Regions from separate parts of the Cellulomonas jepli genome, predicted to be linked through region 2. Evidence: riboswitches for the same ligand, from Rfam matches in the RefSeq annotation. Region 2 holds a riboswitch; each other region holds the start of a gene.
The links. A riboswitch is a leader RNA that binds a small molecule or an ion and turns the genes downstream of it on or off. The one in region 2 is predicted to bind S-adenosylmethionine.
Positions count from the first base shown of each region.

Region 1 (9,503 bases), on a different contig from region 2:
CGGTCCCCCCGGCCGCCTCCTGCGAACGAGGCTAGCCCCGTGCGGGCGAGCAGGCCGGACGACGGCGTGCAGCGACCTCTCGCACCGCGAAGGACGACGGCGGAGACCGGGCGTCGGCGTCCTGCGTCCAGCGGATCGGAGGCTGCGCAGGGGTTGGCACTCGCAGGGGGAGAGTGCTAAAAAAGAGACGTAGCCAGTCCCCGCCGGACGGTTCCGGAGGGGGCCCGTACCGAGGCGTCGGACGGTCCGGTGCCTCGCCGCGAGGAGGTGATGGTCGTGGCTACGCGATTCGACCCGTTCCAGGAGATGGACCGGCTCGTCGGTCAGGTGTTCGGCTCCGCACGCGCCGCAGCGTCCATGCCGCTCGACCTGTTCCGGTCGGGGGACCACTACGTGCTCCACGCCGACCTCCCGGGTGCCGACCCGGGCACCATCGACGTGAACGTCGAGGACCAGACGCTGACGATCCGCGCGCAGCGCACCCACCAGGGTGCCGAGGGCGTGCAGTGGCTCGTGCAGGAGCGTCCGTCCGGCACGTACGTGCGCCAGCTGACCGTGGGTCGCGGCCTCGCGCTGGACAAGATCGAGGCCACGTACGCCGACGGCGTGCTGTCCCTGACGATCCCCGTCGCCGAGGAGGCGAAGCCGCGCCGCATCGAGGTGCAGCACGCCGCGTCCCAGGCGGCTGCGATCACGCAGTCCGGCGAGCCCGCCGGGTCCACGACGAGCTGACCGCCACGGCAGCGGCCCGCGGAGGTCCGCGGAGGTCCGCGCGCGATGGTGACCGGGGGCCGGGACGGGATGCGTCCGGGCCCCCCGCGACCGACGAGGGCCGCCCAGGTGAACGGTGCGGGAAACGGCGTCCGTGACCGCGGTCATAGCCCTACGCTCTGCGTCATGCCCCCCCGCTCACGAGGCGCTCTCGCGGCTCTCCTGGCCCTGTCCGTCGCCGTGTGCGGCTTCGTCCTCCCGGCTGCCGCGGCTCCCGGGTCGGCTGGCGACGTGCTCAGCGTGTCCTCCCGCCGGGGCATCCACTTCCCCGGTCGCCTGCTGGTGTCCTCACCCGAACTCTTCGACGCGACTCCCGGCGACGTGGGGCGGGACACGCTGACGATCGAGGTCAGGGCGGCGGAGGGCGGATCGCCCGTGACGCTCGTGGTGGCGGCGCCGCTAGACAGCCCGAGGCTCGTCGTCGGCCCTCGGTCGACGAGAGCGGCGGCGACCTCCCAGACCCCGGGGCTCCAGCTCTCCGGCTGGTGCGACGAGACGGGCGACGGGACGATGGACGTCCTCGACGTCGAGCACGACGCGGACGGTCGGCTGTCGGGCCTCGCGCTCGACTACGAGCTGACCTGCACCGGCGCGACGCCGATCCTGGGGACGCTGCGCTGGTCCAGCGACGTGCCGTACCGGGAGACGGTCTCCGCGCGACTCCCGTACCACGTGGCTCCTGTCGGCCGGACGGCCCGGGGGACCGCCACGCTGACGAACGCGGGCACGGCGCCGCAGAGCTACGGGGTCACGACCGCCGACGTGCGCCCGCTCCCGCTCGTGATCGACCGCGACGGCTGCGCGGGGGCGACGCTGGCACCGGGCGAGACCTGCACCGTCGACTTCAGCGCTGTCGTGACCAGCACGTCCTACTACTCCGCGCACCTGCATACGCCCGACGAGTCGGTCGTGGGTTCCGTGTCCACCTACGTGGTGATGCTCCCGGAGGACTCGTGGCCCAAGGCGACGCTGACCGCACGCCCCGAGCGCCTCGCCGTGACCCTCTCGGCCGGCCCGGGCGACGGCGGCACCTTCCGCGTGCTGCGTGCGGCGGGGGACGGCCCCGAGGTCACCGTCGCCGACGACGTCACGCTGCCCTGGACCGACACCGCCGTGAACGCGGACACCGTCTACACGTACCGCGTCCGGAGCACGCAGAACGGTGGTGCCTTCCAGGCGTCCGAGCCGGTCACCGCGCGTCCCTTCCCGGCGCCGCAGGGCTCCGAGGGTGCGTACGTCGCCGTCGCGCCCGAGCGCGTGATGGACACGCGCAACGGCACGGGCGTGCGCGCGGGCACGGTCGGGCCCGGGGAGACCGTCACGTTCGACCCGGCCGCAGCCGGCGCGGTGCCCCGCACCGGGGTCCGAGCGGTGCTCCTGAACGTCACCGGCACCCTGCCGACGGCGCTGACGAACGTGCGGGTCTGGGCGTCGGGCACCCCGATCCCCGGGACGTCCTCGCTGAACATGCGGACGGGGGAGACGCGCGCGAACCAGGTCGTGGTCCCGGTCGGGGCGGACGGTCGCGTCTCGCTGAACAACGCGGTCGGCCGGACGCACCTGATCGCGGACGTCCAGGGGTACTACTCGACGGCCTCCGGGCCGGGCGGTGGCGGCTACCACCCGCAGGACCAGGCGCGCGCCCTCGATACCCGCCTCCAGGGCGGTGCGCTCGACTCGCTCGAGGAGGTCTGGGTGCCGTTGAGCGGCGTGCCGGAGGGCGCCGAGGCGGTCGACGTGAACCTGACGGTGACGATGCCGACCGGGGTGGGGCACCTGGTCGCGTGGTCCGGCGAGGGTGCCGCACCGAACGCGTCGCACGTGAACTTCGTCCCCGGGCAGACGATCCCGAACCACGCGGTCGTGCCGGTCTCGCTCGGCGAGGACGGCGCGCCCGGGATCGTGGTCCGCAACAACAGCGGCGGTCGGACGCACGTCATCGTCGACGTCCAGGGGTGGTACGACGACGGCTCCCTCCCCGACGGGATGCGGTTCTACCCGCAGACCCCCACCCGCCTGATGGACACGCGACGGGCGGGCCCCGTGAAGTCCGACGGGGAGACGCTGCGCCTCTCGCGTGACGTGCTGCCCGCAGGGGTCGTGCAGGTGGTCAACGTGACCGTCACCGACGCCCTCGGGGTGGGCCACGTCATCGCGTGGAGCGGCGACGGGACCGTGCCCACGACGTCGACGGGCAACTACGCCCCGGGGGAGACGGCGCCGAGCATGGCGACGGTCACGGCCGCGCCCGCCGGTGGCATCGCCCTGACGGTCCGGGGGGCGACCGCGCACCTCATCGTCGACAGCATCGGGGTCTTCTACTGACCCGCTGACGCTCCGCTGATGGCTGGTGGCGCCCTTCGACGCACCGACGCCCGGCACCGCCCGTCGGCAGGGCGGCCCGGTGGCTCCTCGGGCGTCGGGAACGCCGCAGGCCGCGGACCCGGGAGGGTCTGCGGCCTGCCGCGTCGGTGCTGCTGGTCCCCGGCGCCGGACCGTGGCGCCGGTGGGTCAGGCGAGCGTCGCCCGGACCGCGCGCGTCGCGGCGAGGATGCTCTCGAGCGAGGGCGTGACCTCGGCGTAGCGGCGGGTCTTGAGGCCGCAGTCGGGGTTGACCCACAGCTGGTCGAGGTCGATGGCCTTGACCGCCGCCGTGAGCAGCTCCTCGACCTCGTCCTCGCCCGGCACGCGCGGGGAGTGGATGTCGTAGACGCCCGGGCCCACGGCGCGCGGGTACCCGGCGTTCGCGATGTCCGCGAGGATCTCCATCTTCGAGCGGGCGGCCTCGATCGATGTCACGTCCGCGTCGAGGCCGTCGATCGCGCCGACGATCTGCCCGAACTCCGAGTAGCACAGGTGCGTGTGGATCTGGGTGTCCGGGCGCACGCCGGCCGTCGAGAGGCGGAACGAGCGGACCGACCAGTCGAGGTACGCGGCGTGGTCCGCGGCCTTGAGCGGGAGCAGCTCGCGCAGCGCCGGCTCGTCGACCTGCACGATCGCGATGCCGGCCTCCTCGAGGTCCGTGATCTCGTCGCGCAGGGCGAGGGCCACCTGGTTCGCGGTGTCGCCGAGCGGCTGGTCGTCGCGCACGAAGGACCACGCGAGGATCGTCACCGGGCCGGTGAGCATGCCCTTGACCGGCTTGCTCGTGAGCGACTGCGTGTACTGGGTCCAGCCGACCGTGATGGGAGCCGGCCGGGAGACGTCGCCCCACAGGATCGACGGGCGGGTGCAGCGCGAGCCGTAGGACTGGACCCAGCCGTTCTGCGTCACGGCGAACCCGTCGAGGTTCTCCGCGAAGTACTGGACCATGTCGTTGCGCTCGGGCTCGCCGTGCACGAGGACGTCGAGGCCGACGGTCTCCTGGAGCTCGACGACGCGGCGGATCTCCGCGCGCATCTCCTCCTCGTACTGCTCGGTGCTGAGCTCGCCCTTGTCGTGCGCCGCGCGGGCCTTGCGGATCTCCGGCGTCTGCGGGAACGACCCGATGGTCGTCGTGGGCAGCGGCGGGAGGTTGAGGCGCTCCGCCTGGGCCGTCTTGCGCTCGGCGAACGGGCCGCGGTTGAACGCGTCCTCGGTGAGCGACGCGACGCGCTCGCGCACCTCGGGGCGGACGACGCCGGGCGCCGTGGCGCGCGAGCGGACCGCGTCCGACGCCTCGAGCAGCTGCGTGTGGATCGCCTCGCGGCCCTCGGCGAGGCCCTCAGCGAGCGTGACGATCTCGGCGACCTTCTGGTCGGCGAACGCGAGCCAGGACTTCAGCGTCGCGTCGAGCGCCGGCTCGTCGTCCAGCGTGTGCGGGACGTGGAAGAGCGACGTCGACGTGCCGGCCGCGACCTGCGCCGCGCCCAGCGTCTCGAGGCGCTCGAGCACCTCGAGCTTCGCGGACAGGTCCGCGCGCCAGATGTTGTGTCCGTCGATGACACCGCCGACGACGACCTTGCCCGCGAGGCCGGGGACGGCGGCCGTGGGGGCGGCACCCCGGACGAGGTCGAGCGCGACACCCTCGACGTCGGACGCCGCGACGACGTCGAGGCTCTCCGCGAGGTCCGCGTACGGTGCGGCGACGAGGATCGCCGGGCGCTCGGGGCGCGCGAGCTCGGTCGCGAGCACGGTGTACGCCTGCGTGAACGCCTCGCGGACTCGGTCGAGCGGGACGTCGAGGGACTCGGAGACGAGCGCGGGCTCGTCGAGCTGGACCCAGGTGGCGCCGGCCTTCGCGAGCTCGCGCAGCACCGTCGCGTACACGGGCAGAAGGTCCGCGAGGCGGTCGAGCGGCGTGAAGCCCTCGGGCGCGGTCTCGGTCGGCTTCGCGAGGGCGAGGTACGTCACCGGGCCGACGAGGACCGGGCGCGTCAGGACGCCGTCGGCGAGGCCCTCGACGAACTCGCGGACCGTGCGGTCGCTCGCGTAGCGGAACTCCGTCTCCGGACCGATCTCCGGGACGAGGTAGTGGTAGTTCGTGTCGAACCACTTGGTCATCTCGAGGGGCAGGTCCTCGCCGCGGCCGCGGGCGACCGTCGAGTAGCCCGCGAGGTCGAGGCGACCCTCGGCGTCGACGAGGTCGGCGAAGCGGGCCGGGACGGCGCCCACGAGGTTCGTCGCGTCGAGCACCTGGTCGTAGAACGAGAACGCGCTCGGGATCGCGGGCACGTCGGTGCGCAGGCCCAGGCCGGCGAGGTGCGTGCGGGTGCGCTTGCGCAGGTCGGCGGCGACCGCCTCGACCTCCTCGGCGGACGTCTTGCCGGCCCAGAACGCCTCGATGGCCTTCTTGAGCTCGCGGCGGGGACCGATGCGCGGGTAGCCGAGGATCGTCCCGGCGGGGAACTCGGGCAGCGCGGACGCGGGGGTGGTGCTCGTCATCGTGGGTCCTCGATCAGTTCGTGGGGGCGGGGACGGGGCTGGGTGAGCCGGCCTGCGGCCTGGGGGTCCGGTCGGGAGCTGTCGGAGCTCCGCCGCCGAGGTGTGCACCCTCGAGCAGGTCCAGCGCGGCGTGGTGGGTGTTGTAGGTGTAGACGTGGACGCCCGGGGCGCCGCCGTCGAGCACGGCGTTCACGAGGTCGACGCTCGCGCGGATGCCGACCCGGTGCCGCTCGGCGTCGTCGTCGACCGAGCCGAGCCGCTCGAGCAGCGGCCGGGGGACCGGGACGCCGGTGAGCGCCTCGACCCGCAGGAGCCGGGCGGGGTCGGTCGTCGGGATGATGCCGGGGATGATCGGGATCGTGACGCCGGCCTCACGCGCCTCGGCGACGAGCTCGAGATAGCTGCCCGCGTCGTAGAAGACCTGCGTGATCGCGAAGTCGGCCCCGGCCTCCTGCTTGGCGAGCAGCGCCGCGACGTCCTGCGCGCGCGTGCTGCCCGTGCCCGCGTTGCCGCGCGGGAACGCGGCGACGGCGATCGACAGGGGACGCACGGTCGCGCGGACCTTCTGCGCGAGGCTCTGCCGGCACCGACGCTCCTCGATCTCGCGGAGCAGCGCGACGAGCTCGCTCGCGGTCTCGAGGCCGTCGGGGTGCGGGCGCCAGTCGGCCTGGTCGGCGGGCGGGTCCCCGCGCAGCGCGAGGAACGACCGGACACCCTCGTCGAGGAACTCCTCGACGACCGCGGTGACCTCGGCGCGCGAGGTCCCGACGCACGTCAGGTGCGCGATCGGGTTGAGCGACGTCTCGCGCAGCAGGCGGCGGACGAGCCCGCGCGTGGTGGTGCGCGTCTTGCCCGCTGCCCCGTAGGTCACGGAGACGAAGTCGGGGCGGGTCTCGCCGAGCGCCTGGATCGTCGCCCACAGCTTCGGGGCGGCGTCCGGGTTGCGGGGCGGGAACAGCTCGAACGAGACCGTCGGCCGGTCGACCGGCGCGAGCACGTCGCGCGCACCCGGGGCCGTGCGCAGGGAGTCGCCGGTCGGGGCGTCGCGCGGGACGGGGGGTGCGTCGGGCGCGGCGTCGGTCACGGGGGCGCTCATGAGGCGGTCCGTCGCGGGGTGGCCGCCCGGGAGGGTCGCGGACACGGGGACGTGCACGTCATCGTCAACTCCATCGAACCTGGCGGAAGCACCCACACCCTCGTGAGAGGGGGGTTGCTGCGGCGTCGACGAGCCAGGACTCTCGGCCGCTCTGGATGGTGAGCCGAGCATAGGGCTGGTCCCGCATGCTGAGCAATGCCTCTCACCAACCGAGATGAGGCCGTCCACGCTCGGAGGTACGCCCGCGACGGCGAGCGCCCGGGACGCGACGAGGGGGCGTGCGGCTGGCTCGGGGGCCGTGCGGGTCGGGCGAGGTGCGGGTCGGGCGAGGTGCGGGACGGGCGACGTGCAGGCCAGGGGGTGCCCGGTGGGCCGGTCCAGGTCGTGCGGCTCCGGGTCAGGCGATCGAGGCCACCGGGGTCGGCGTGCGCATCGGGCGGGCCGCGATGTGCCCCTGTCCGGCGACGTCGACGGCGACGCTCGTCAGCCGCGCCGCGCCGTCGGGCTCCACCTCGACCGTCGAGACGGACGCGTTCGGCAGCGGCACGAGACCCACCTCGTCGACCGTCGCCAGGTAGGCGCCGAGCGCGAGCCCGTGCCCGACGACGAGCACGTGCCCGCCGTCGCCGTGCTGGGCGGCGATCCGCGCGAACACGTCCCGGGTCCGGTGCATGAACTCCGCACCGGGCTCGCCGCCCGGCAGCCCGGGGTGGCGGCCCGCGAGGACCTCCGTGACGAGCTCGGGCCACGCGACGACGTCGTCGAGCACGCCCTCGTGCTTCCGCTCGTAGATGCCGAAGCTGTACTCGAGCAGCCCGGGGTCGGTGCGCAGGCGGACGTCGGGGTGGTGGCGGAGCAGCTCGACGGCGGTCGCGACGGCCCGCCCCGAGGGCGAGGACCACGCTGCGGTGAACGGCGTGCCGGCGAGGTGCCGGGCGGTCGTGCGGACGCCCGCACGACCGTCCCGCGTGAGCGGCGAGTCGCAGCGTCCCTGCATGATCCGGCGTGCGTTGAAGTAGGTGCGCCCGTGGCGGACGAGCGTCAGCGTGAGGGTCATCGGTGCCCCGCTCTCTCTCGTTGTCGGTCCGACGCTAGGGAGCACGTGTGTCGGGCGGACGACGCCGGCGTGACGAACAGGCGACGATGTGCCAGCGGCCAGCGGCCAGCGGGCAACCACCAACGACCAACGACGACGCGGCTCGCGTCCGACGTCCGACGTGCGACGTCCCACGTGCCACGTGCCACGTGCCACGTGCCCAGTGCCGCGCGCCGCCTACCGCGCGCCGCGCTCCCGTGGCCGTGGCTGACCTCGCTCAGCGCCCCGCGACGACCGGGCAGCCCGCGAGGTGGTCGTCGACCAGGCCGCACGCCTGCATCGCCGCGTACACGGTCGTCGGGCCGAGGAACCGGAAGCCCAGGCGCTTGAGCTCGCGGGCCAGCGCCTTGGACTCGTCGGTCTGCGCGGGCACGTCGCTCCAGGTCGCGGGGCGCTGGCGCGACCCGGCGACGGCGTCGGCCGGGGCGAACGACCAGACGACCTCGTCGAGCGTGCGCCCGGCCTCGTGCAGCGCGAGGACGGCGCGGGCGTTGGCGATCGTGGCCTCGATCTTGGCCCGGTTGCGCACGATCCCCGCGTCGGCCAGGAGCCGGGTGACGTCCGCGTCGTCGAACCGGGCGACCGCCTCCGGCTCGAAGTCGGCGAACGCGGCGCGGAACGCGGGCCGCTTGCGCAGGATCGTGATCCAGGCGAGGCCGGACTGGAAGCCCTCGAGGGCCAGGCGCTCGAGCAGCGCACGGTCGCCGTGCACCGGCACGCCCCACTCCTCGTCGTGGTACGCCTCGTAGAGGGGGTTGCCGTCGCCGAAGCAGCGCGCGCCGGGGGTCGCCAGCGGGACGGCCGCCGGCTCGGGGGTCTCGGTCGGGGTCATGCGGCGATCCTGCCGTGCGCCGCCCACGCCGGGACGAGTCCGTGCGGGGTGTCTGGCTCGACGCTCCTCTGGGGCGGGCGGTGGGTGCGTCACCGCGGGGCCGGCCCGTGCGGCGGACCGCCGGACACGCCCGCCTGGGCCGGACGCCGCCCGCTGAGCCGGACACGCCCGCTTGCGCCGGGCCCGTCCGTCCGTGGCCCGGGCCCGTCCCACCGCGGAACTGGCTCCGTCCCACCGCGGCCCGGGCTCCGTCCCACCGCGGACCGGGCTCCGTCCGAACGTGAACCGGAGCCGACCTACGACGCGGCGCCGGCACCCGACCGCCCGGCGACGAGCGCCGCGACGCCGTCGAGGATGAGCCCTGCCCCGAAGTCGAGGTCGGGGTCGTCGGGCGTCGGGTCGTCGAAGGCGAACGCACCCTCCTCGACGGCCAGCGCGAGCGCGGGGTGCTCGTCCGGTCGCACGAGGGCCGCGATGATCGCGCCGTAGTCGGCGACGCGCGGGGTGTCGTCGTCCTGCGGCTCGGCGGCGGCGCTCTCGTAGGCGGTGAACTCGCTCGCGAGCCGTGCCTCGCTGAGCGCGTGCGACGCGAGCAGGGCGGCGACGCCGAGCTTCTCGGCCGCGTGCAGACCCGTCCCGTCGAGCGCACCGACCATCGCCTCCATCCACGCGAGGCGGTGCGGGCCGGTGGCGTGCAGGGCGGCGTCGCTCTGCGCGAGCCAGGGGTGCGCCCGCAGGACCGGGCCCTGTGCGCGCACGAGCTGTTCGAGGCGGGGCCGCCAGCCGTCCGGCGCTCCGGGCTCGGGCGCCGGGGGCGGCCCGACGGCGGAGTCGGCCATGAGCGC
Region 1 covers NZ_JBFTER010000054.1:20,377-29,879, forward strand. The annotation lists gene AB6N24_RS13560 (Hsp20/alpha crystallin family protein) at 277-732, shown strand; gene AB6N24_RS13565 (hypothetical protein) at 898-3,096, shown strand; gene metE (5-methyltetrahydropteroyltriglutamate--homocysteine S-methyltransferase) at 3,283-5,634, opposite strand; gene AB6N24_RS13575 (methylenetetrahydrofolate reductase) at 5,648-6,730, opposite strand; SAM riboswitch class I at 6,798-6,892, opposite strand; gene AB6N24_RS13580 (histidine phosphatase family protein) at 7,128-7,787, opposite strand; gene AB6N24_RS13585 (DNA-3-methyladenine glycosylase I) at 8,044-8,658, opposite strand; partial or broken gene AB6N24_RS13590 (TetR/AcrR family transcriptional regulator C-terminal domain-containing protein) at 8,955-9,503, opposite strand, start outside.
Region 1: linked by a shared signal. The riboswitch ahead of AB6N24_RS13575 (methylenetetrahydrofolate reductase) and the one ahead of AB6N24_RS17405 (hypothetical protein) in region 2 are both predicted to bind S-adenosylmethionine.

Region 2 (9,503 bases):
TACATCCGCCAGGTCGCGGCGCGCCCGCTGCCCGCGGACCAGATCGCGACGGGCAAGCAGCTGCTCGACAGCGGTGCGATCACGCCGAGCGAGTTCGACGCCCTGAAGGCCAAGGCGCTGGCGTGACGGTGGCGACCGGGGACGGGCGCCGCACGGTGTGGGGGTTCCGGAGGGCCGGCCGGCCCGAGCACCTCGAGCGCGACGCCGAGGGGACGGGCGGGGCGGCGGTGCGCGGGGGCTTCGCGCCGGCGCGCGCCGGCCGGCTCTCCGGCGTCACGCAGGAGTACACGGCACGGCTCCTGCGGGAGGCCGACGAGGAACGCCGACGGCGCAGAGCGGCGACCGCACCCGGGCCTTCCCCCGCCGGCGGAGCTCCCGCGCGCGCGCCACGCCGAGGCCCGGAGGGGACGCCGTGACCCGCGTCGCGGTCCGCGCGCTCGTCCACCTGGTGGCGGCCGCGGCGGGCCTCCTCGGGGCCGCCTGGCTGCTCGACGGCGACCTGACCGTGACGCCGGCCGGCTTCGTCGTGACCGTCGTGGCGCTCACGGTCGTGCTGGGCGGCCTGCAGCCGCTCCTCGGCTCGCTCCTGCTGCGGCTCTCCCACCGCGGAGGAGCCGGGCGGTCCCCGGTGACGGCGACGCCGGCCGCCGCTCGCCGGCCCGCACCGCCGGTCAGGGCCCCGCGCGCGACGGCGGGCGAGCGCCACGGCCCGGTCGAGTTCGTGGCGCTGGCGTTCTCGGGCGAGCGCGCTCCCGCCGCGGTGACCGCCGAGCTCGCACGCCTCGCCGCGGACCGCCGCCTCGGGCTGATCGACGTGGTCGTCGTGCGCCGCCGCACGCGCGACGAGCTGGAGGTCCTCCCCGTCGAGGAGGTGAGCACGGTCGCGGGGGTCCAGGAGCTGGCGGTCTCGCAGCCCGGCACGGTGCGGGGCGACGACGTGGCGGCGATGGCGCGCGACCTCACCCCGGGGACGTCCGCGGTCCTCGTCGTCTTCGAGCGCCGCCGGGCGCGCGCCCTCGTGGCGGCCGCTCGGGACGTCGAGGCGGCCGCACTCGCGCACCACCTGGTCCCGTTCCCGCTCGTGCCCGGGCAGCTCCACCCGCCCTCGGCGAGCAACTGACGCCCACGCCGGCCGACGCCCGGCGTCGCGGGCCGCCGCTACCGTGAGCCGGTGATCGTCTGGCTCAACGGTGCCTTCGGCTCGGGCAAGACGACGCTCGCCGAGGAGCTGCGCGGACGGCTGCCGGACGCGCTCGTGTACGACCCCGAGGACGTCGGCCTGCTGCTGTGGAGGTGGCTGCCGGCCGGGGGCGACTTCCAGCACCTGCCGAGCTGGCGCGAGCTGGTCGTCGCGACGGCGCTGTCGCTGCGCCGGCACCACGCGCAGACGCTGGTCGTGCCGATGTCGCTCGTGCGGGACGCCTACCGCGACGAGATCCTCGGCGGGCTCGCGGACGCGGGCGAGGACGTCCTGCACGTCTTCCTCGAGGCGGACGTCGCGGTGCTCCGTGAGCGGCTGGACGCGCGGGCGCGCGCGCTGCGCCCGGACAGCCCCGGGTGGGAGCCCGGCGCCGTCGCGATGGGTCTGCCTCCGCTCGCGGAGGCCGTCACCGCCGCCGGGCGCCAGCCGTCCGGGACGCTCCTGCTGCGCTCCGACCGGCTGACGCCCGCCGAGCTGGCCGACGCGGTGCTCGCCCGGGCCGGGGCGCTGCACGCCGGTCGAGCGCGATCGACGGAGCCGCGTTCGGGGCCGACCGATGTCGGTCGCGCCTGACGTGCGGCACGCGAGCCGCACCCTGACCTACCCCGAGGTCGGCGCCTCCCTCACGGACGCGCTGCCCACCGGCTACCACCACGAGCGCCATCGCGTCGTGCTGGGGACGGGACGCGCGCTCTTCGAGCGCTCGGCGGCCGCCGTCGTCGGCTGGGACCTGCACCGACGCGCCGGGATCGTCCCCGACCCCGGGACGCCGCCCGCCGCCACGGGGCTCGACGTCGACCTCCGGGCGTCCCTCGGGCCCGTCGTCGTGCGCGTGCCGTGCCGGGTCGTCGCGCTCGTCGACGACCCGGACCGGCGCGGGTTCGCCTACGGCACGCTCACCGGTCACGCGGAGTGCGGCGAGGAGGCGTTCGTCGTGACCGTCGACGCGCAGGACGTCGTCCGGCTCGATGTCGTGGCCTTCTCCCGGCCCGGCCGCTGGTACACGCGCGTCGGGGCCCCGCTCGCACGGGCCGCGCAGCGGTCGGTCACGCGCCGGTACCTGCGCGCGCTGGTCACGTGACGCCCCGCCGCGGCCCGGAGCGCGTCGCCGGCGCGCTGCGCTACCCCGCCACCGGCTCCACGAGGTGCGGGCCGTCGTTGCGGACGTTGCCGACCGCCCGGCCGACCTCGCGCGGCTCGAGGTGCGGCTCGGGCAGCGCGGCGAGCAGCGCGGCGACGGCGTCGAGGTCGGTCAGGTGCGGGTCGAGCCAGGCGTCGACCTGGTCCGGCGTCACGAGCACGGGGCAGCGTTCGTGGATCTCGCCGAGGGTGTCGGTGGCCGCGCGGGTCGCGACCGTCGCCGTCCACAGCCACTCCCCCGGCCGCCCCGGGTCCGGGCGCAGCTCGTAGAGCCCCGCGGCCGCGATCAGGTCGCCGCCGGCGTGCAGGAAGAACGGCGTCTTGCTGCCGTCCGCGTTCTTGCGCCACTCGTAGAAGCCGTCCATCGGGACGAGGCACCGGCGCTTCGCCGCGGCCCGCTTGAACGCAGGCTTCTCGGTGAGCGACTCCGAGCGCGCGTTGATCATCCGCGCGCCGACCTTGGTGACCTCGTCGTCCTTGGCCCACGCCGGCACGAGGCCCCATCGCACCCGCCGGAGCTGGCGCACGGGCTCGGCGTCCTCGGGTGCGCCGCGCGGCGTGCGTTCGAGCACGACCCGGACGTCCTGCTGGGGCGCGACGTTCCAGGACGGCGCGGTCTCGTCGTCGACGATCTCCTGCACCGCGAGGGCGCCGGCGATGTCGGCGTCCCGGCGCGCGCTCGCGTACCTGCCACACATGGGGCCACCCTCCCGCACCCACCGGTCGTCCGCTCGGCGACGCGGGCGTCCCGTCACCGCCCGTCCGCGTGGCCGTCCCCGGACGCGCGCGCGTCCGAGTCCCGGTCCAGGTCAGCACCGGCACCGGCACCCAGCGAGCGCAGCAGCCGCTCGGTCAGGTCGTCGACGCCCGGTGGCGGGGCGGCGGCGGGTCGCCGGGCCGCGTGCCCGAGCGCGACGAGGTAGAGCGCGACCTCGTCGACCCCGTCCACGTCGAGCAGCCCGTGCACCTCGTCATCGAGGAAGCCGCCGAACGGCGCTCCCGCGAGACCCGCGGACGCGAGGCCGAGCAGGAGGTTCTGGCACACGTGACCCGCCTCGAGGAGCGCGAACCGGTACGCGCGCTCGCCGTACTTGAACGCCGGGCGCGCGAGCACCGCCGTCAGGACCACCGTCGCCGCAGCGGAACGGAACACCGGGTCGCTCGTCGCTCGCACGAGCTCCGCCGACGCCGGCCCGGGGCGCAGCGCCTCGAGCGCGTGCGGCTCGGGGGCGTAGTGGTAGAGCCCCGGGTCCAGGCCGTCGACGCTCTCCGCGACGAGGTACGTCTCCACGGGGTACAGCGCACCGCCCGACGGCACCGCGCGAACCGGCTGGTCCAGGCCCTCGCGCGCCAGGTGCAGCGTGCCCGTGATGCCGTCGGCGAGGTGCAGCAGCCGCGACACCTGCCCGAGCGTCACGCCCGCCTCCGGGTCGAGCGCGCGCGTGGACCGGCGCCGGGCGACCGCTTCGTCGAGGGGGACCGCGAGCGGCTCGACCTCGGGGAGCCGCGTCACGACAGCGCCGGGGTACCGCTTGAACGTCCGGGACGCGACGTCGTGGAACACCGGGCTCGCGCCGAGGCTGTAGACACGCTGCGCGAACGCGAGGTCGTGCCGGCGCTGCTTGCTGGCCTCGTGGTACGTCTCGAACGCGCGGTCGTCCGCGTCCCCCTCGCCCGCCGCACCGATCACGTGGTCACCTGCCGTCATGGGTAGGGATGGGGCACGGGGTTGAGGTCCGCGACGGTCGACGGCGCAGTCCGGTACCCCATGCGGACCGGGGCCTCGTAGAGCCGGCGCCCGCCCAGGAACCGCAGGCGGTGGTCGGCGTCGAGCGGCTGGAGCTGCGGGACGATCGTGCGCGCGACGCGGTAGCCCGCCTCGGCCACGTCGGTCGTGGTGAGGTCGAGCGTGAGGACGTCGAGCCCGGCGTCGTCGAGCCGCCCCAGCACGGTCGCGAGGTCGGCCGCGACGGAGCGCGGGCCGGTCGTGGGGGTCGACGAGCCCGCGGGCACCCCCTCGTCGACGCCCACGAGGGGGCCCGTCCGCAGGAACTCCACGGCGTGCTCCATGTCGCCGTAGGCGTAGAGGCGCACGTGGTCCTCGAAGTCCCGGACGTCGTCGTACTCCGCCGCGAACGGCGCTCGCCCCTCGGGCCCCCCGAGGAACTTGCCCCACTCGCGGGTCTGCACCGCCTCCGTCATCGCCTTGGTCGCCGCCCGGACGGGGTCGAGCCCGGCCGCGCCGCCCACGGAGATCATCGTGGGCGAGCGCCGGTGGTCCAGGAGCACGCACAGGAAGCTCGGGACGCCGAGGTCGGTCGTGGTCCGCACGAGCAGGTACTCGAGCCCGTCGCGCGCGAGGCGCTCCTCGTAGACGCGGCGCAGGCGGGGGTGCGACGTGAGGTCGACGCGCGGGACCGGCAGGCGGTTCATCCACGTGATCATGAACGCGTCCCGCTCGACCGCCTCGCACACCCCGCGCAGCACGGCGTCGTCGACCGTCGCGGCGCACGCGAGCCCGGTCGACACCGCGGGCGCGAGCACCACCTCGTCCGGGGTGCCCGGGAAGTACGGCATGTAGACGAGGCACGCCGGGACGAGCACCGCGCTGCGCGCGAGCGGGCGCCAGGCCCACACCCAGGCGAGGGGCACGTCGCGCGCGTGCGCGGTCCCCGGGGCGGTGCCCGGTGCCGTGCCGACGTGCGGGCGGAACAGCGCGAGGTCGTCGGGGCGCACCGCCGGGTGCGTCCGTGACACCTCGTCGTAGGAGCCGACGAGGTGGTCGCCGTGGTCGTACACCGAGCAGCAGTAGCGTTCGAGGCCCTCGCCGAGCGCGGCCCCGCGCGCGTCCTGCGCGGTCAGGCCGGACCCTCCGTTGTTGTCGTAGCACGGGTGCTCGCTGTAGACGGTCGTCGCGGCCATCTTGACGGACGCGTTGAAGATCGTCGGCTCCCCCGGCTCGGTCGGGATGTCGAGCACCCAGCGGACGAGCCCCGTGAGGTCGTCCACGGGGGACGGGGCCGCGCGCGACGGCCCGGCCGCCGACCCGCGGCGTGACCCCGGGCCTGCGCCCGGCACCTCGCCGGCGCGCACGGCACGGGCGCGTGCGGGCTCGACGGCCGGCTCGGGGAGCGGCTCAGCGTGCGACAGCGTCCCGGTCACGGGCGTCCTCCCCCGCGCTGCGCTGCCACACGTGGATGGTCGGCCGGGCCTGCGCCGGGCGCCCACAGGCGGGGCACCGCGGGACGCGCAGCACCGGGTGGAGCCGCGTCGTCCCGCTCACGAGGCTCAGGCTCAGCAGGTGCGCGTAGGACGCAGGCGCCGTGAACAGCGTCACGACCTTGACGACCTCGAGCGCGAGGAGCGCCGCCGCCGGGCTCACGAGCAGGTGCTCCGGCCGTAGTCCGGCGACCCGCGAGTGCCGGTCCACGAGGTCGAGCTCGGCGAGGTCCGGGACGTTGCTGCGGCGACGGAGCTCGAAGCACGTCCAGCACGCGGTCTCGTGCGGGAGCACCGTCGGGCCCACGTGGACCTCGAAGCCGGCCGGGCGCGCGCTCGACCACGGGGTACCCGTGACGAGCGCCGCCTCGTTGACCAGCTCGTAGGTGCGCGGGTCGGCGGAGTCCTCCGCGAGCGCCGCGCACCCCGCGCCGTCGAGCAGCCGGACCCACCCGTCGACGTCCCCGGGCCGGTCGGCCGGCTCGACCGACGTCCCGGTCCCGAGGTCCTCGACACGCCGCCGCACGACCGCCGCGCGGGGCTCGCCCACGGGCGCCCCACCGAGCAGCCCGTCCGAGGCCCGGTCCCCGGCATCGACCGTGCCGGGGTCGCACACGACGACCCGCCCGACGCCCGCGACCGCGAGCGCCCGCACGACCGCGGAGCCGGTGGCCCCGAGCCCGACGACCACGACGGTGCTCCGGGCCAGCAGGAGCTGGTACTCCTCGCCGGACCGCGGGAGCACCTCGCCCGTCCCGTCGTCCGCCGCGCCCTCCCGCTCCGGTGCGACGAAGTGGGAGAAGAACGCGATCTGCGGTGCGAGGCGCCGGCGCTCGGCCGCGGTCAGCCCGGGCACGTCGTGCACGACCTCGAGCGCGCCCCGCTCGAGCAGCGCGTCGACCTCCGCGGTCACCCGGGGACGGTCGTCCGGTTCGAACGCCGCGAGCACCTCGGCCCAGTAGCGCTCGCGGTCGAGCAGCGCGAGCAGGCGCCCGAGCAGGTCCCCCCGGCCGCCGCGCAGCTCGAGCGAGAAGGTCAGCGAGTGCAGGCGGAACGACCCGTCGGGCGCCGGGACGACCGTGAACCGCTCCGGCACGCGCAGCCGGTCGTCCGCGCGCACCGGGCGGTCCCCGTCCTCAGCCGGCATAGCTGCAGCTGCAGCTGCTCGATCCCCAGCACGAGCACGAGCAGCTGCAGCACGCCGACCCCGACGTGCGGAACAGCACGAACAGCCCGATCTCGGCGACGAGCCGTGTGCTGCCCTGGAGCGCGGTGATCTCCTCCTTGTCGTGCACCGACTGGGAGAAGTCGTCGCCGAGCAGCGTGTTGTAGGAGACGCTCGCGAGCGATCGCACCTGACGGGCCTCGATCTCGACGAGGTGGCGGCCGGCCGGCACCTTGCCCACGCGCTCCGCGAGCTCGCGGATGTACCCGTCCGACGCACGGCCCTTGCCGCCCTCGCGGCCCCGGGTCAGCTCCTCGGTGTCGTGCTTCGAGCGGACCACCTGGCCGTCCTGCAGAGCCAGGTGCTCGAACGCGGCGATCGTGGTGCGGTCCTTGATGTCGACGACGACGGCCTGCGCGTGCCCACCCTCGGACACGCTCAGCCCGCCCTCCTGGGTCTGGTCCTTGCTGCTGAACGGCGTGACCGAGATGGCGATGGACTGCAGGCTGTCCGGGCTGAACACGGAGAACAGCTGGGTGCGCTCCGGCTGCGCCTCGAGCCCGAGCGCGGTGAGCTCGCCGTGCAGGGTGCGGGCGTCGTCGGACTTCTCGAGGACGCTCTCGAAGAACCGGTACCCGTGCTCGGTTCCGAGGTGCTGGACGGTGTCGACGGCTGCCATGGTGGTTCCCCCTCCGAGATCCACGCGCCTGCGGGGTCGGTGCGCCGTGCGGGCGGCGGGCCGGATGACGTGCTCGGCGGGTCGCGGGGCGCGGTGCGTGAGGCTCGCGGCGTCTCGCCGGAGCCCCCGGGCACACGGTCGTGTGCGGGTCGCGCCTGCGGAGGCTCCGGGTCGGCCCGTGGGGGCCGCGGTGCGCCGGTGCAGGTGGTGGTCCCATGCTTCTCCCGGGCACCACGCGGGTCAACGACCGACGGGCTTCCTCAAGGTGCGGTCGGGGTCCACGACCAGGTCCTTGCCCGGGGCACCCCGCCGTGCGGAGGGTTGCCGTTGCGCCAGCCGAGGCTGCGCGCAGGAGCTCATGACCTACCTCGGTCCAGGGACGGTGGTGCGGAGAACAGCACCACGTGAGCGGTCGACCGCTTCGCGGGGATGCTCAGGTGCTGGACTGCCTGTCCACGGTCACGCGCGGTGAACCGGGCACGACGAAGCGACCCCGGGCGCGTCGACGCGCCCGGGGTCGGGTGGATCGGGTGGGCCGGCGCCGTGCGCCGACCCGGCGGTGTCAGCCCTGGCCGTCGACCCGCAGCTCGGGCAGCAGCGGGCTGCGCGCCGCACCCGCCCCCGTCGTGGCGACCGGGAAGGAGCCGTAGACCGCGGTCACGTCGAGGATGAGGTGCACGGTGCTCGTGACGTACAGGCGGATCGTCGGCCGGCCCTCGAGCATCCCCACGGCCGTGACCGCGAAGTTGGCGAGGTCCTGGTTCGCGTAGAAGTTGATCGTCGACGTGTCGGGGCGAGCGACGCCGTGCGGGAACAGGGTGACGTGGCCGAGCCCGGCACCCATCGTGACCGTCAGGTTGACGAAGATGCTGGCGACGTCGAGGTCCCCCGTCGCGGCGTCCACCGCGACGTCGATCGTCGCGCCGGCGGTGACGCGACCGCCGGCGTCGAGGGCGCCCGCGGTGCGGCCGACGATCGACGCGCGCCCCGCGGCCGAGCGGGTGTCCAGCACCCGCTTGGGCGCGGGCGCGTAGATCATCGGCAGGTACGAGACGAGGTCCTGCAGGTCGAGGTTCGTCACGAGGTAGCCGCGCTCGACGCCGGTGCCGTCGCGGTCCAGACCGATGAGCGGGCCCGCCGCGGTGTTCTTGATCTCGCCGACCTGCGGGGTCCAGCCGGTCGCGTCGGAGGGCTCGAGCCGCAGCTGGGCGCCCGTCGGGTTCGCGAGCGACAGCGCCGGTGCGGTGCTCGTCGCGGTCAGGCGGGTCCCCGACGTGCCGGCGTCGTTCGCACGCCCGGCGAGCACCGGGTCGCCCGCGGCGGCCGACGCCGGGGTCGAGCCGATCGCCGTCGCGGCGGCGGCCCCGGCGACGGCCATGCCGCCCATCCGGAGCAGCCGACGGCGCGAGACGTCCGGCGTCGCGGCGTCGGGTGCGGTGGTGCCGCGCGCGGTGGTGTCGTCGGTGCTCATCTGGGTCCCTACTCTCGGGCGAGCCGGCACGCCCACGCACCCCCGTGCGCCACGCGCGTCACCCGTCGGCTCGGTACCGGCAGGGTGGCGGGTGGTCGGCGTTCACCGTCACGCTTCTCACCCGTTCATCGGCGCCTGCGGGTGAACCTTGAGCCGTTCGTGCGTCTCTCTCGCCCGGGCCCGCCCTCAGCCGTCGCCGCGTCGGGTCTCGCCCGGGGCGACGGGCACCGGCTCGCCGTCGAGGAGCATCCGGCCGGCGCGCGCCTGGGTCTCGAGGGACTCGCTGCAGTGCTCCCGCGAGCCCGTCGCGTGCGCCGGGCGTGCCGTCCCCCGGAGGAGGCGGGCGCCGTACCGCGCGCTCGTGTCAGAGCACCGCCGCGAGCGCGTCGAGCGCGGCGAACGGGTCCGCGCCCACCGGGATCAGGACCATCGACGCGACGCCCGCGTCGTGCAGCGCGGCGATCCGGGCCCGGGCCTGCTCCGGGGTCCCCGTCACGGCGAGCTGGTCGACCCACGCGTCGGGCATCCGCTGCGCGAGCTCCGCGCCGCTCGCGCACGCGTCCCGCAGCGCCGCGAAGTCGGCCGCGAACGGCAGCGGCGCGAGGTGCGGCGCCCAGTCGGCCTCGCC
Region 2 covers NZ_JBFTER010000087.1:2,608-12,110, reverse strand. The annotation lists gene AB6N24_RS17445 (SHOCT domain-containing protein) at 1-126, shown strand, start outside; gene AB6N24_RS17440 (DUF6325 family protein) at 413-1,120, shown strand; gene AB6N24_RS17435 (P-loop nucleotide/nucleoside kinase family protein) at 1,172-1,774, shown strand; gene AB6N24_RS17430 (DUF1990 domain-containing protein) at 1,758-2,282, shown strand; gene AB6N24_RS17425 (SOS response-associated peptidase) at 2,323-3,039, opposite strand; gene AB6N24_RS17420 (SagB/ThcOx family dehydrogenase) at 3,093-4,049, opposite strand; gene AB6N24_RS17415 (YcaO-like family protein) at 4,046-5,503, opposite strand; gene AB6N24_RS17410 (TOMM precursor leader peptide-binding protein) at 5,478-6,707, opposite strand; gene AB6N24_RS17405 (hypothetical protein) at 6,697-7,404, opposite strand; SAM riboswitch class IV at 7,667-7,768, opposite strand; gene AB6N24_RS17400 (hypothetical protein) at 7,967-8,875, opposite strand; gene AB6N24_RS17395 (LLM class flavin-dependent oxidoreductase) at 9,240-9,503, opposite strand, start outside.

Region 3 (9,503 bases), on a different contig from region 2:
CGTCTTCTCGATGTCGGCGTCCGCGCTGGCCCTGTTCTTCGTCCCGCAGGTCATCCTCGGGATCCTGCTCGCGCGCGCCGGCTGGCTCACGCGCCCGTGGGACCACCGGCAGGCGCTCGGCCGGGTGTTCCTCGGCGCGGCCGCCGTCAACCTCGTGCTCAACCTCCCGTACGCGCTCGCCACGGCCCGCGTCTGGACGCCGGACCGGACCACGGCCACCGTGCTCGAGGTCGTGCACTACCTCTCGGGGGTCGTGATGGGGCTGGGGTACGTGTGCCTGTTCGCGTGGGTCGCCGCCGTGCTGCGGGACCGTCCGCGTCGCGGTGTCGTCTCGGCGGTGGCGGCGGTGGGGGAGCGGTCGCTCACGTCCTACCTGCTGCAGTCGGTGATGTTCGCGCCCCTGCTGAGCGCGTGGGGCCTGGGACTGGGTGGGCGGATCGGGACGGCGCAGGCGGCGGTGCTCGCGGTCGCGGTGTGGCTGGTGACGGTGGTGATCGCGGTGGCGATGCACCGGGCCGGGCGGCGCGGTCCGTTCGAGGTGCTGCTGCGGCGCCTCACCTACGGGCGCGGAGGGTCCGCCGTCACGGTGCCGGTGCGCGCCCCGGCGGACCTGCCGCCCGGCGGGCCGGCGGCCCCACCGGTCACGGCCGGCGTGGGTGACTCGGGGACCTCGCCGGCTCCGGCGACCCGCCCGGCGGGGCACGACGGACCCGCCACCCCGCGCGGGTGACATCTCCGACCGGATGCCGGGACGGGGTAGGCAGCCCCGTCCCGGCGCCGTACGATCGCGGGGTGTTCCTGATGCAGACGTGTTGTCGCTGAGCTGACGACCCCGCGCGCCCGCGGCCACCGGCCCCCGCTGCGCACCTGCTGCACCGCACCCCAGGACACCTTCCATGTCTCAGCTCGTCCTCGACCGTCTCCTCACGGACATGTCGACCCCCGCCTTCGACGGCGCCGGCACCCTCGACGGTGCCGCGCCGGACCACCACCCCGCGCCGGACCATCGCCTCGCGCCGCGCCACCGCTCCGCACCGGACGGTGCCACCGCACCTGACAGCGCCACCGCGCCCGCCGGCTCGATCGCGCCCGCCGGTGCCCGCCACGTGACGGTCGCCGTCGCCGCCCCCGCGGCCACCCGCCCCCACGCCGGCGACCCGGTCGCCTTCCGCCCCACGTCCGGCGTGGCCCTCGCGCTCGCCGCCGCACGTGCCGACGCCGTGCACCTGTCCTTCTCGGCCCAGGTCCCGACCGTCGCCGCGATGGCCGAGCTCGTCGGCCGGCTCGAGGACGAGATCGCCGCGGTCGGCCGCGAGCGCGCGGGCGTCCGCATCGTGCTCGACCTCGACGTGCTGCCGACCGCGGACGCGGACGTCGCGCGCCGCAAGCGCTCCTACCTCGAGCACCTCGACGCGCTCGCGGGGCTCACGTGGGCGCCGTCGGCCACGCGCCTCGTCGCACCGCCCGAGGCGGTCGTGGGGACGGCCGTGGACCTCGCCCGGCGGGTCGGCGCGGACGGCGTCGTCCTCGTGCCGCTCGCCGACGGCCCGGGCGCGGACCACCTCCGCGCGCTGGCACCCGTCGCCTGACTGCCGCCCGACGGCCAGGGGCGCCTGACGGCCGCCCGGGGGCCCGGGTCGCCTGACAACCGCGCCGGTCGCCTGACTGCCGCCGGACGGCCTGGGTCGTCTGACGGCCGCGGGGTCGCGTGACGGCCGCCCGACGACCCGGTCGCGTGACGGCCGCGCGGGGCGCCTGACGGCCGCCCGACGGCCCGGGTCGCGTGACGGCCGCCCGACCACGGCCAGCCCGCACCCCTGGTGGCGTCGCGCTCGGACACCACGCCCCCCGCTGGCGCGCCGGACCCGGTGCAAGTCGGCCGGGGTCAGCCCGCGAGCGGGTCGAGCGCCTGCGCGAGGTCGTCGATCAGGTCCTCGACGTCCTCGAGGCCGACCGACAGGCGCACGGTCGCCTCGCCGATCCCGACCCGCGCGCGGCCCTCGGCGCCGAGCTTGCGGTGCGTCGTGGTCGCCGGGTGCGTGGCGATCGACTTGGCGTCGCCGAGGTTGTTCGAGATGTCGACGATCCGCAGCGCGTCGAGCACGCCGAACGTCACCTTCTTGGTGTCGTCGACCGACGCGCCCTCGGGGACCGCGAGGTCGAGCGTCACCACCGTCCCGCCGCCGCTCTGCTGGCGCAGCGCGAGCTCGTGCTGCGGGTGCGAGGGCAGGTACGGGTAGCGCACGGCCGCCACGCCGGGGTGCAGCTCGAGCCACGTCGCGACGCGCAGCGCGGACGCCGTCTGGTGGCGCACGCGCAGCGACAGCGTCTCGAGGCCCTTGAGCAGGACCCACGCGTTGAACGGGCTGAGCGAGGGGCCGGTGTTGCGGATCAGCGTCTGCACCGGGCCGTGCACGTACTCCTCGGACCCGAGGATGGCCCCGCCGAGCACCCGGCCCTGGCCGTCGATGTGCTTGGTCGCGGAGTAGACGAGCACGTCGGCGCCGTGCTCGAGCGGCCGGGACAGGACGGGGGTCGCGAACACGTTGTCGACGACCACGACGGCGCCGGCGTCGTGCGCGAGGCGGCTGACGGCCGCGATGTCGACGAGGTCCTGCATCGGGTTGGACGGCGTCTCGAAGAACACGACGTCGGCCGGGGTCGCGAGCGCCTCCTCCCACTGCGCGAGCACGTGCCCGTCGACGTACTCGGTGGTCACGCCCCACTTCGCGAGGATGTCGTCGAGGATCACGACGGTCGACCCGAACAGCGCGCGGGAGGCGACGACGCGCGAGCCGGAGCGCACGAGCGCGGCGAGGGCCGTGAAGACCGCGGACATGCCGGTCGCGGTGGCGTACGCGGCCTCGGCGCCGTCGAGCAGGCGCAGGCGCTCCTCGAACGTCGAGACCGTCGGGTTGGAGTAGCGCGAGTAGAGGAACCGGTCGACGTCGCCGGCGAACGCCGACTCGGCCTCGCCGGCCGACCCGTACACGTACCCCTGGGTCAGGAACAGCGCCTCGGACGTCTCGCCGAACTCGGTGCGCACGAGCCCGCCGCGCACCGCGAGCGTGTCGGGGCGCAGCGTGCTGCGGTCGACGGAGCGGTCGTCCCAGTCGAACGGTCCGGGCGTGCGGCGGGCGCTCACCGCTGCCGCCAGGGCAGGCCGGCGGCGCGCCAGCCGGTCGCCCCGCGCTGCCCGTCCGGGCCGACGCCGCCCTCGAAGCCGTCGAGCACGTTGTACGCGGGGCCGAGCCCGGCGGCGGTGGCGAGCTTCGCGGCGCCGACCGAGCGGACGCCCGAGCGGCACAGGAACACCACGGGCCGTTCGTCGCCGGGTGCGAGGCCGCTCGCGTCCAGCTCGTCGACGAACGCCGGGTTGGGCCGGCCGGTGCCGTCGACCCACTCGACGAACGCCGCGGGGCGACCGGTGGTGGACGTGTCGGGGACGCCGATCGTCGCCCACTCGCCGTCGGTGCGGACGTCGACGAGCAGCGCGCGCTCGTCGTGCTCCAGCAGCTCCCACGCCTGCTGCGGGGTCAGGTCACCCGCGTAGCCGCCGGCGCTCACGCGGGGAGGACCTGGGCGCGCGGCACGGGGACCGGGCCGGACGTGGGGACGGGGTCGGGCAGGACGACCGCCTGCGCGACGATCACCCGGGTCCCGTCGAACGTCGCCGCGGGGCCGCCGTGCAGCACGTAGCCCTCGTCGAGCGCGGCGCTGATGCGCTCGCAGAACGTGCGGTCGTCGGGCCCGGTCAGGAGCCGGTAGCGCAGGCGCTCGGGCTCGGGGGTGCCGGCGTCCGGGGCGGGGTCGGGCGTGCCGGTGCCGCCGGTCCCGGTCGTCGGGTCGGGTGCGTCGCTCATGTCGCCTCCATCGGTCCTGGCGGTAGCACCCTGCTCCAGGCACGTCGTGCCTGCGGGTTGCTGCGGCGTCGTCGAGCCAGATCTCTCGGCCGCTCTGGATGGTGACGGCGATCGTAGGCTCACGTCCGGCCGCCGTCCAAGCCTCGACCCCACGCGGTCCGGCATGCGAGACGCCGTGCCCACCCGTTGACACCGACGGGCTCTCCCGGGGATTCTCGACGCAGGTCATGAGTGCCAGCACGAAGCCCCGGCTTGCTGGCCGGCAACCCTCCTCCGCGGTGGGGTGCCCCGGGTGACGACCTGGCCGTGCCGCCGATCGGCGGACGGCAAGCGCGGGGTCCTCACCACGGGTCCCCACCGACCTGTCGAGGAGCACCATGTCCGTGATCACCGAGGCCACCGCCTGTGCGACGACGCCGCTCGACGGGCTCCTGCCCGTCGTCGGGGGTGGGACCCAGGTGCCCCTGCTCGACGGCACGAGCCGCACCTACGCCAACCTCGACTACGCGGCGAGCGCCCCCGCGCTCGAGGCCGTCGCGGCGCGCGTCACCGAGGTCCTGCCGCTCTACGCGTCCGTGCACCGCGGCGCCGGCTACCTCTCGCAGGTGTCGACCGCGCTGTACGAGGCGTCCCGGCAGACGATCGCCCGGTTCGTCGGGGCCCGCGCGGACGACGTCGCGATCATCACCCGGAACACGACCGACGCCCTCAACCTGCTCGCGGGCGTCGTCCCGCCGGGCGCCGACGGGACCCCGGGCCGGGTGCTCGTGCTGGACGTCGAGCACCACGCGAACCTGCTGCCGTGGGGCCAGGGCCCGGACCGCGCGTCGACCGTCGTGCCGATCGCCGGGACGGTCGCCGAGACGCTCGACGTGCTGGCCCGCGAGCTCGCCGCGCAGCCGCACGCGCTCGTCGCGCTCACCGGCGCGTCGAACGTCACGGGCGAGGCGCTGCCGCTCGACGAGGTGGTGCGCCTGGCCCACGCCGCCGGTGCGCGGGTCGTGGTCGACGGCGCGCAGCTCGTCCCGCACCGCGGGTTCGACCTCGCCGCGACCGGGGCCGACTACGTCGCGTTCTCGGGGCACAAGACGTACGCGCCGTTCGGTGCGGGTGCGCTCGTGGGCCGGCGCGACTGGCTCGACGCGGGCGAGCCGTACCTCGCGGGCGGCGGCGCGGTGCGGGACGTGCGCGCGGACCGCACGATCTGGCAGCCCGCGCCCGCGCGGCACGAGGCCGGGTCGCCGAACGTGGTCGGCGCGATCGCGCTGGCCGAGGCGTGCGAGGTGCTCGCGGGGCTCCCCGCCGGTGCGCTCGAGGAGCACGAGGCCGCGCTGCGCGCCCGGCTCGTCGACGGCCTCGCTGCGCTCGACGGGGTGCGGGTCGTGCGCATCTGGCCCGACTCCGGCGAGCCCGTCGGGGTCGTGACGTTCACGGTCGGCGAGCACGACCCGGGCCTCGTCGCCGCCTACCTCGCCGCCGAGCACGGGATCGGCGTGCGCGACGGGCGGTTCTGCGCCCACCCCCTGCTCCAGCGCCTCGGTGCGGCGGACGGCGCCATCCGCGCGTCGGTCGGCGTGGGCACGCCGTCCGAGGCCGTCGACCGGCTCGTCGCCGGGGTCGCGGCGTACCTCGCCGAGGGCCCGGGCACGCGGTACGCGGTGCAGGACGGCTGCTGGGTCGTCGCGCAGGACACCCGCCCGCTCATCCCGCTGCACGGCCTCGACGGCCTCGCGGCGACGGCCGCGGCGTGCGGTCCGGCGCTCGACTGACCGGACGAGCCCCGTCGGTCGCCCGGCACGACCGGCCCGCCCGACCAGCCTGGCCCGCCCAGCCCGCCTGACGCGGCTCGTCGGGCGCGGCAGCCGAGGACCCCGACCAGCCCCCGACGACGTCCGACCGACCGACCGACCGACCGACCCCGCGGGACCGGTCGAGGACCGGCCGGAGCTCACGCGCGCGTCTGCTCCAGGTCGGGCTCGCTGTCCCGGTCACGCAGCAGCCTGCCGAAGGCGGCGGCCGTCTGCGGCGGCGCGAAGTGGAACCCCTGCGCCCGGTCGCAGCCCAGCCGGCGCAGGATCGCGTGCTGGTCCGGTGACTCGACGCCCTCCGCGACCACGCCGAGGCCGAGCGCCCGGGCCATGCCGAGCACGGCCTCGACGAGGTGCAGGTCGCGGGCGTCCCGGGCGAGGCGGGCGACGAAGGAGCGGTCGATCTTGAGCTCGGACATCGGCAGGTCCTGCAGGTACGACAGAGACGAGTAGCCCGTCCCGAAGTCGTCGATCGAGAGCAGCACGCCGGTCGCCCGCAGCCGGTCGAGGCTCTCGCGCCCGTGCGTCGCCCAGCGGACGAGCGTCGACTCGGTGACCTCGAGGCACAGCCGCTCGGCGGGCAGCCCCGTCCTGCGCAGCACGTCCGCGACCAGCGGCACGAAGGCGCCGTCCTGGAGCTGCGCACCCGAGACGTTGACCGAGATCCGCAGCGGGTGGCCGTCGACGCACCACCGGGCGGCCTGCTCGCACGCGGTGCGCAGCACGACCTCGCCGACCGCCGAGATGAGGCCCGTCTCCTCGGCCACCGGGACGAACTCGAGCGGCGCGACGAGCCCGCGCGTCGGGTGCCTCCACCGCACGAGCGCCTCCGCGCCGGTGATCCGGCCCGACGCGACCTCGACGAGCGGCTGGTAGTACACGACGAGCTCGTCGTCGGCGAGCGCGCGGCGCAGCGCCTGCTCGGTCTCGAGGTAGCGCGTCGCGCGCCGCTGCATCGACGCGTCGAACACCGCCCAGTCGATGCCGAGCTCGCGGGCGCGGCCCATCGCCGTGTCGGCCTCGCGCAGCAGCCGCTCGGGCGCGGAGTCGTGGTCCTGCGGCGCGATCCCGATCGCCGCGGTCAGCACGATCCCCGCGCTCCCGATCCCGACCGGCTCGGCGAGCGCCGCGAGCAGCCGCTGCGCGAGCACCACCGCACCGTCCACGGTCAGGTCGCGGCCCAGCACCATGAAGTCGTGCCCGCCCTCGCGCACGAGCAGGTCGCCGGGCCGCAGCGCGGAGCTCAGGCGCGCCGAGGCCTCGACGAGGACCCGGTCGGCGCCGTCGTGCCCGAGGCTGTCGCTGATCGTCTGGAAGCGGTTGATCCCGACGCACAGCACCGAGACCCGGCCGCCGCCGCTCGCGCCGTCGAGCGCGCGGGTGAGCCGCTCGCGCAGCAGGTCCTTGTTCGGCAGCCCGGTCAGGCGGTCGTGCGTCGCCAGGTGGGCGAGGCGCGCCTCGTGGCCGGCCCGGATGTCGAGCAGCGTGGTGAACTCCCGCGCGAGCTGCCGGAGCTCCGCGGGGCCGGCCACCACGACCTGGGCGCCCGCCGCCGAGCCGGTGGTGCGTGCGTCCGTGACCGCGGCGGTGAGCGCACGCAGCGGGCGCGCGACCCGGCGCTGGGCGAGCCACCCGAGCACGACGATGGCGAGCAGGGCGAGCGAGCCGAGGACGACGAAGGTCGAGAGGGTCTGCCGTGCCTCGGCGACGACCGACGTCGTCTCGACGCCCCGGTACACGCGCCAGCCCGCGGGCTCGATGTCCGTCGACGCGAACAGCCGCGCGACACCGTCCGGCCGACTGGTCTCGCCCGAGTCGCGCGACGGGTCCACGACCGCACCGACGAGCTCCCCCGGCTCGCGCCCGGACGCCGAGACGACCCGCCCGGTGCCGCGCTCGACGATCCCCACCGACGCGTCCGGCCCGAGCCCCAGGATCGAGCCGAGGTCCGCGGCGGCGCTCTCCACGTCGAGGACCAGGACCGCTGCGGCCCGGCCCCCCGCGTCGTCGGACGGGAACGACCGGGCGACGACGATCGCGGGCCGACCGGTCGCCGGGTCCTCGGTCCCCCACAGGACCTGCGTCGACGAGGTCCGGAGGGTGCGCGTGAGCCACTCGCTGCCGGCGTGCAGACCGGGCTGCGCGGCCACCTGCTCGGGCCGCGACGTGCACGCGACGTCCCCTGCGCCGGTCACGAGCGAGACGCGCACCTCGGCGAGGATCGCCGCCCCGGCGGGCGGCAGCACGCAGCCGGTGCCGTCGTCGAGCAGCGTGGCCAGGCCCGGGGCCGCGACGAGCGACTCGACCTGGGCGCGCGCGGAGACGACCGACTGGGTGACCGTCCACGCGGCGAGCTCGGCGTCGGCGCGCAGGGCGTCGGTCGCGTCCTCCCGGGCCCGCTGGGCGTTGGTCTGGTACGCGAACCCCAGGCCCAGCGCGGTCGCGAGCAGCAGCAGCGCGAGCGCGACGGCCACGTAGGTGCTGACCGGCCAGGCACCCGACGCGGGCGTGCCGGTCTGGGCGTCCACGTCGGGCCGCTGTCCGCGACCGGGCGAGGGCGCGCTCGTGCCGTCCATGCGCCTACCCCCCTCGATCGGCGCGACCGCTGACCGTCGGCCCGGCACGTGACGCCGGCCGGGTGAGCAGGTCGTGCTGCCCGAGCGGGACGAGTGCCAGGTCCTGGTCCACTGTAGGCAGACTCAGCACGAGCGCGTGGGCTGACCACGGCGACGGGACAGGAGGACGACGGTGGCAGGTCCGGCGGCATGTGGCTCACCGGTGCTCGCGCGACGCCTCGGGACGCGCGACGCCGTGGTGCTCGGGCTCGGCTCGATGCTCGGCGCCGGCGTCTTCACGGCGGTCGCGCCCGCGGCCCGTGCGGCGGGCAGCGCGCTCCTCGTCGGGCTCGTGGTCGCCGCCGTCGTGGCCTTCGCCAACGCCACCTCGTCCGCCCAGCTCGCCGCCGTGCACCCCGTCTCGGGCGGCACCTACGTCTACGGGCGGGAACGCCTCGGCCCCTGGTGGGGCTACCTCGCGGGCTGGTCGTTCGTCGTGGGGAAGACCGCGTCGTGCGCCGCGATGGCGCTCGCCGTGGCGTCCTACGCGGTCCCCGTGACGTGGCAGCGCCCGCTCGCGGTCGTCGTCGTCGCGGGCGTCACGGCGGTGGGCTGCCGGGGGGTGACCCGGACCGCCGCCCTGACCCGCGTCCTCGTCGTGCTCGTGCTCGCGGTGCTGGCGGCGCTCGTGGTCACGAGCCTCGCGGGCACGGGCGTCCGGGTCGACGCGCCCTCCCTCGGCGACGGGCTCGCGTCGGCCGGGGTGCACGGCGTGCTGCAGTCGGCCGGGCTGCTCTTCTTCGCGTTCGCCGGGTACGCGCGGATCGCGACGATGGGGGAGGAGGTCCGCGACCCGGCGCGCACCATCCCGCGCGCCATCGTGCTCGCGCTGACGCTGGCCGTCGTCGTCTACGCGGTCGTCGCGGTGACGGTGCTCGCGGTGCTCGGGCCCGACGGGGTCGCCGCGAGCAGCACCCCGCTGGCGGCGGCTGCCGAGGCGGGGGCGCCGGGGGCACCGTGGGTCGCGCCGCTCGTCCGGGCCGGCGCGGTCGCCGCGTCGCTCGGCGCGCTGCTCGCGCTCGTCGCCGGCATCTCGCGGACGGCCCTGGCGATGGCCCGCGACAGCGAGCTCCCGCACTGGCTCGCGGCCGTGCACCCTCGCTCGCACGTCCCGCACCACGCCGAGGTCGCCGTCGGCTGCGCGGTCGCGGTGCTCGTGGTCGTCACGGACCTCCGCGGGGCGATCGCGTTCTCGTCGTTCGGCGTGCTGCTCTACT
Region 3 covers NZ_JBFTER010000019.1:9,231-18,733, forward strand. The annotation lists gene AB6N24_RS06690 (DUF418 domain-containing protein) at 1-730, shown strand, start outside; gene AB6N24_RS06695 (hypothetical protein) at 897-1,589, shown strand; gene AB6N24_RS06700 (O-succinylhomoserine sulfhydrylase) at 1,886-3,145, opposite strand; gene AB6N24_RS06705 (rhodanese-like domain-containing protein) at 3,142-3,567, opposite strand; gene AB6N24_RS06710 (DUF1737 domain-containing protein) at 3,564-3,863, opposite strand; SAM riboswitch class I at 3,868-3,968, opposite strand; SAM riboswitch class IV at 4,087-4,202, shown strand; gene AB6N24_RS06715 (aminotransferase class V-fold PLP-dependent enzyme) at 4,241-5,632, shown strand; gene AB6N24_RS06720 (putative bifunctional diguanylate cyclase/phosphodiesterase) at 5,812-8,199, opposite strand; gene AB6N24_RS06725 (APC family permease) at 8,450-9,503, shown strand, end outside.
Region 3: linked by a shared signal. The riboswitch ahead of AB6N24_RS06715 (aminotransferase class V-fold PLP-dependent enzyme) and the one ahead of AB6N24_RS17405 (hypothetical protein) in region 2 are both predicted to bind S-adenosylmethionine.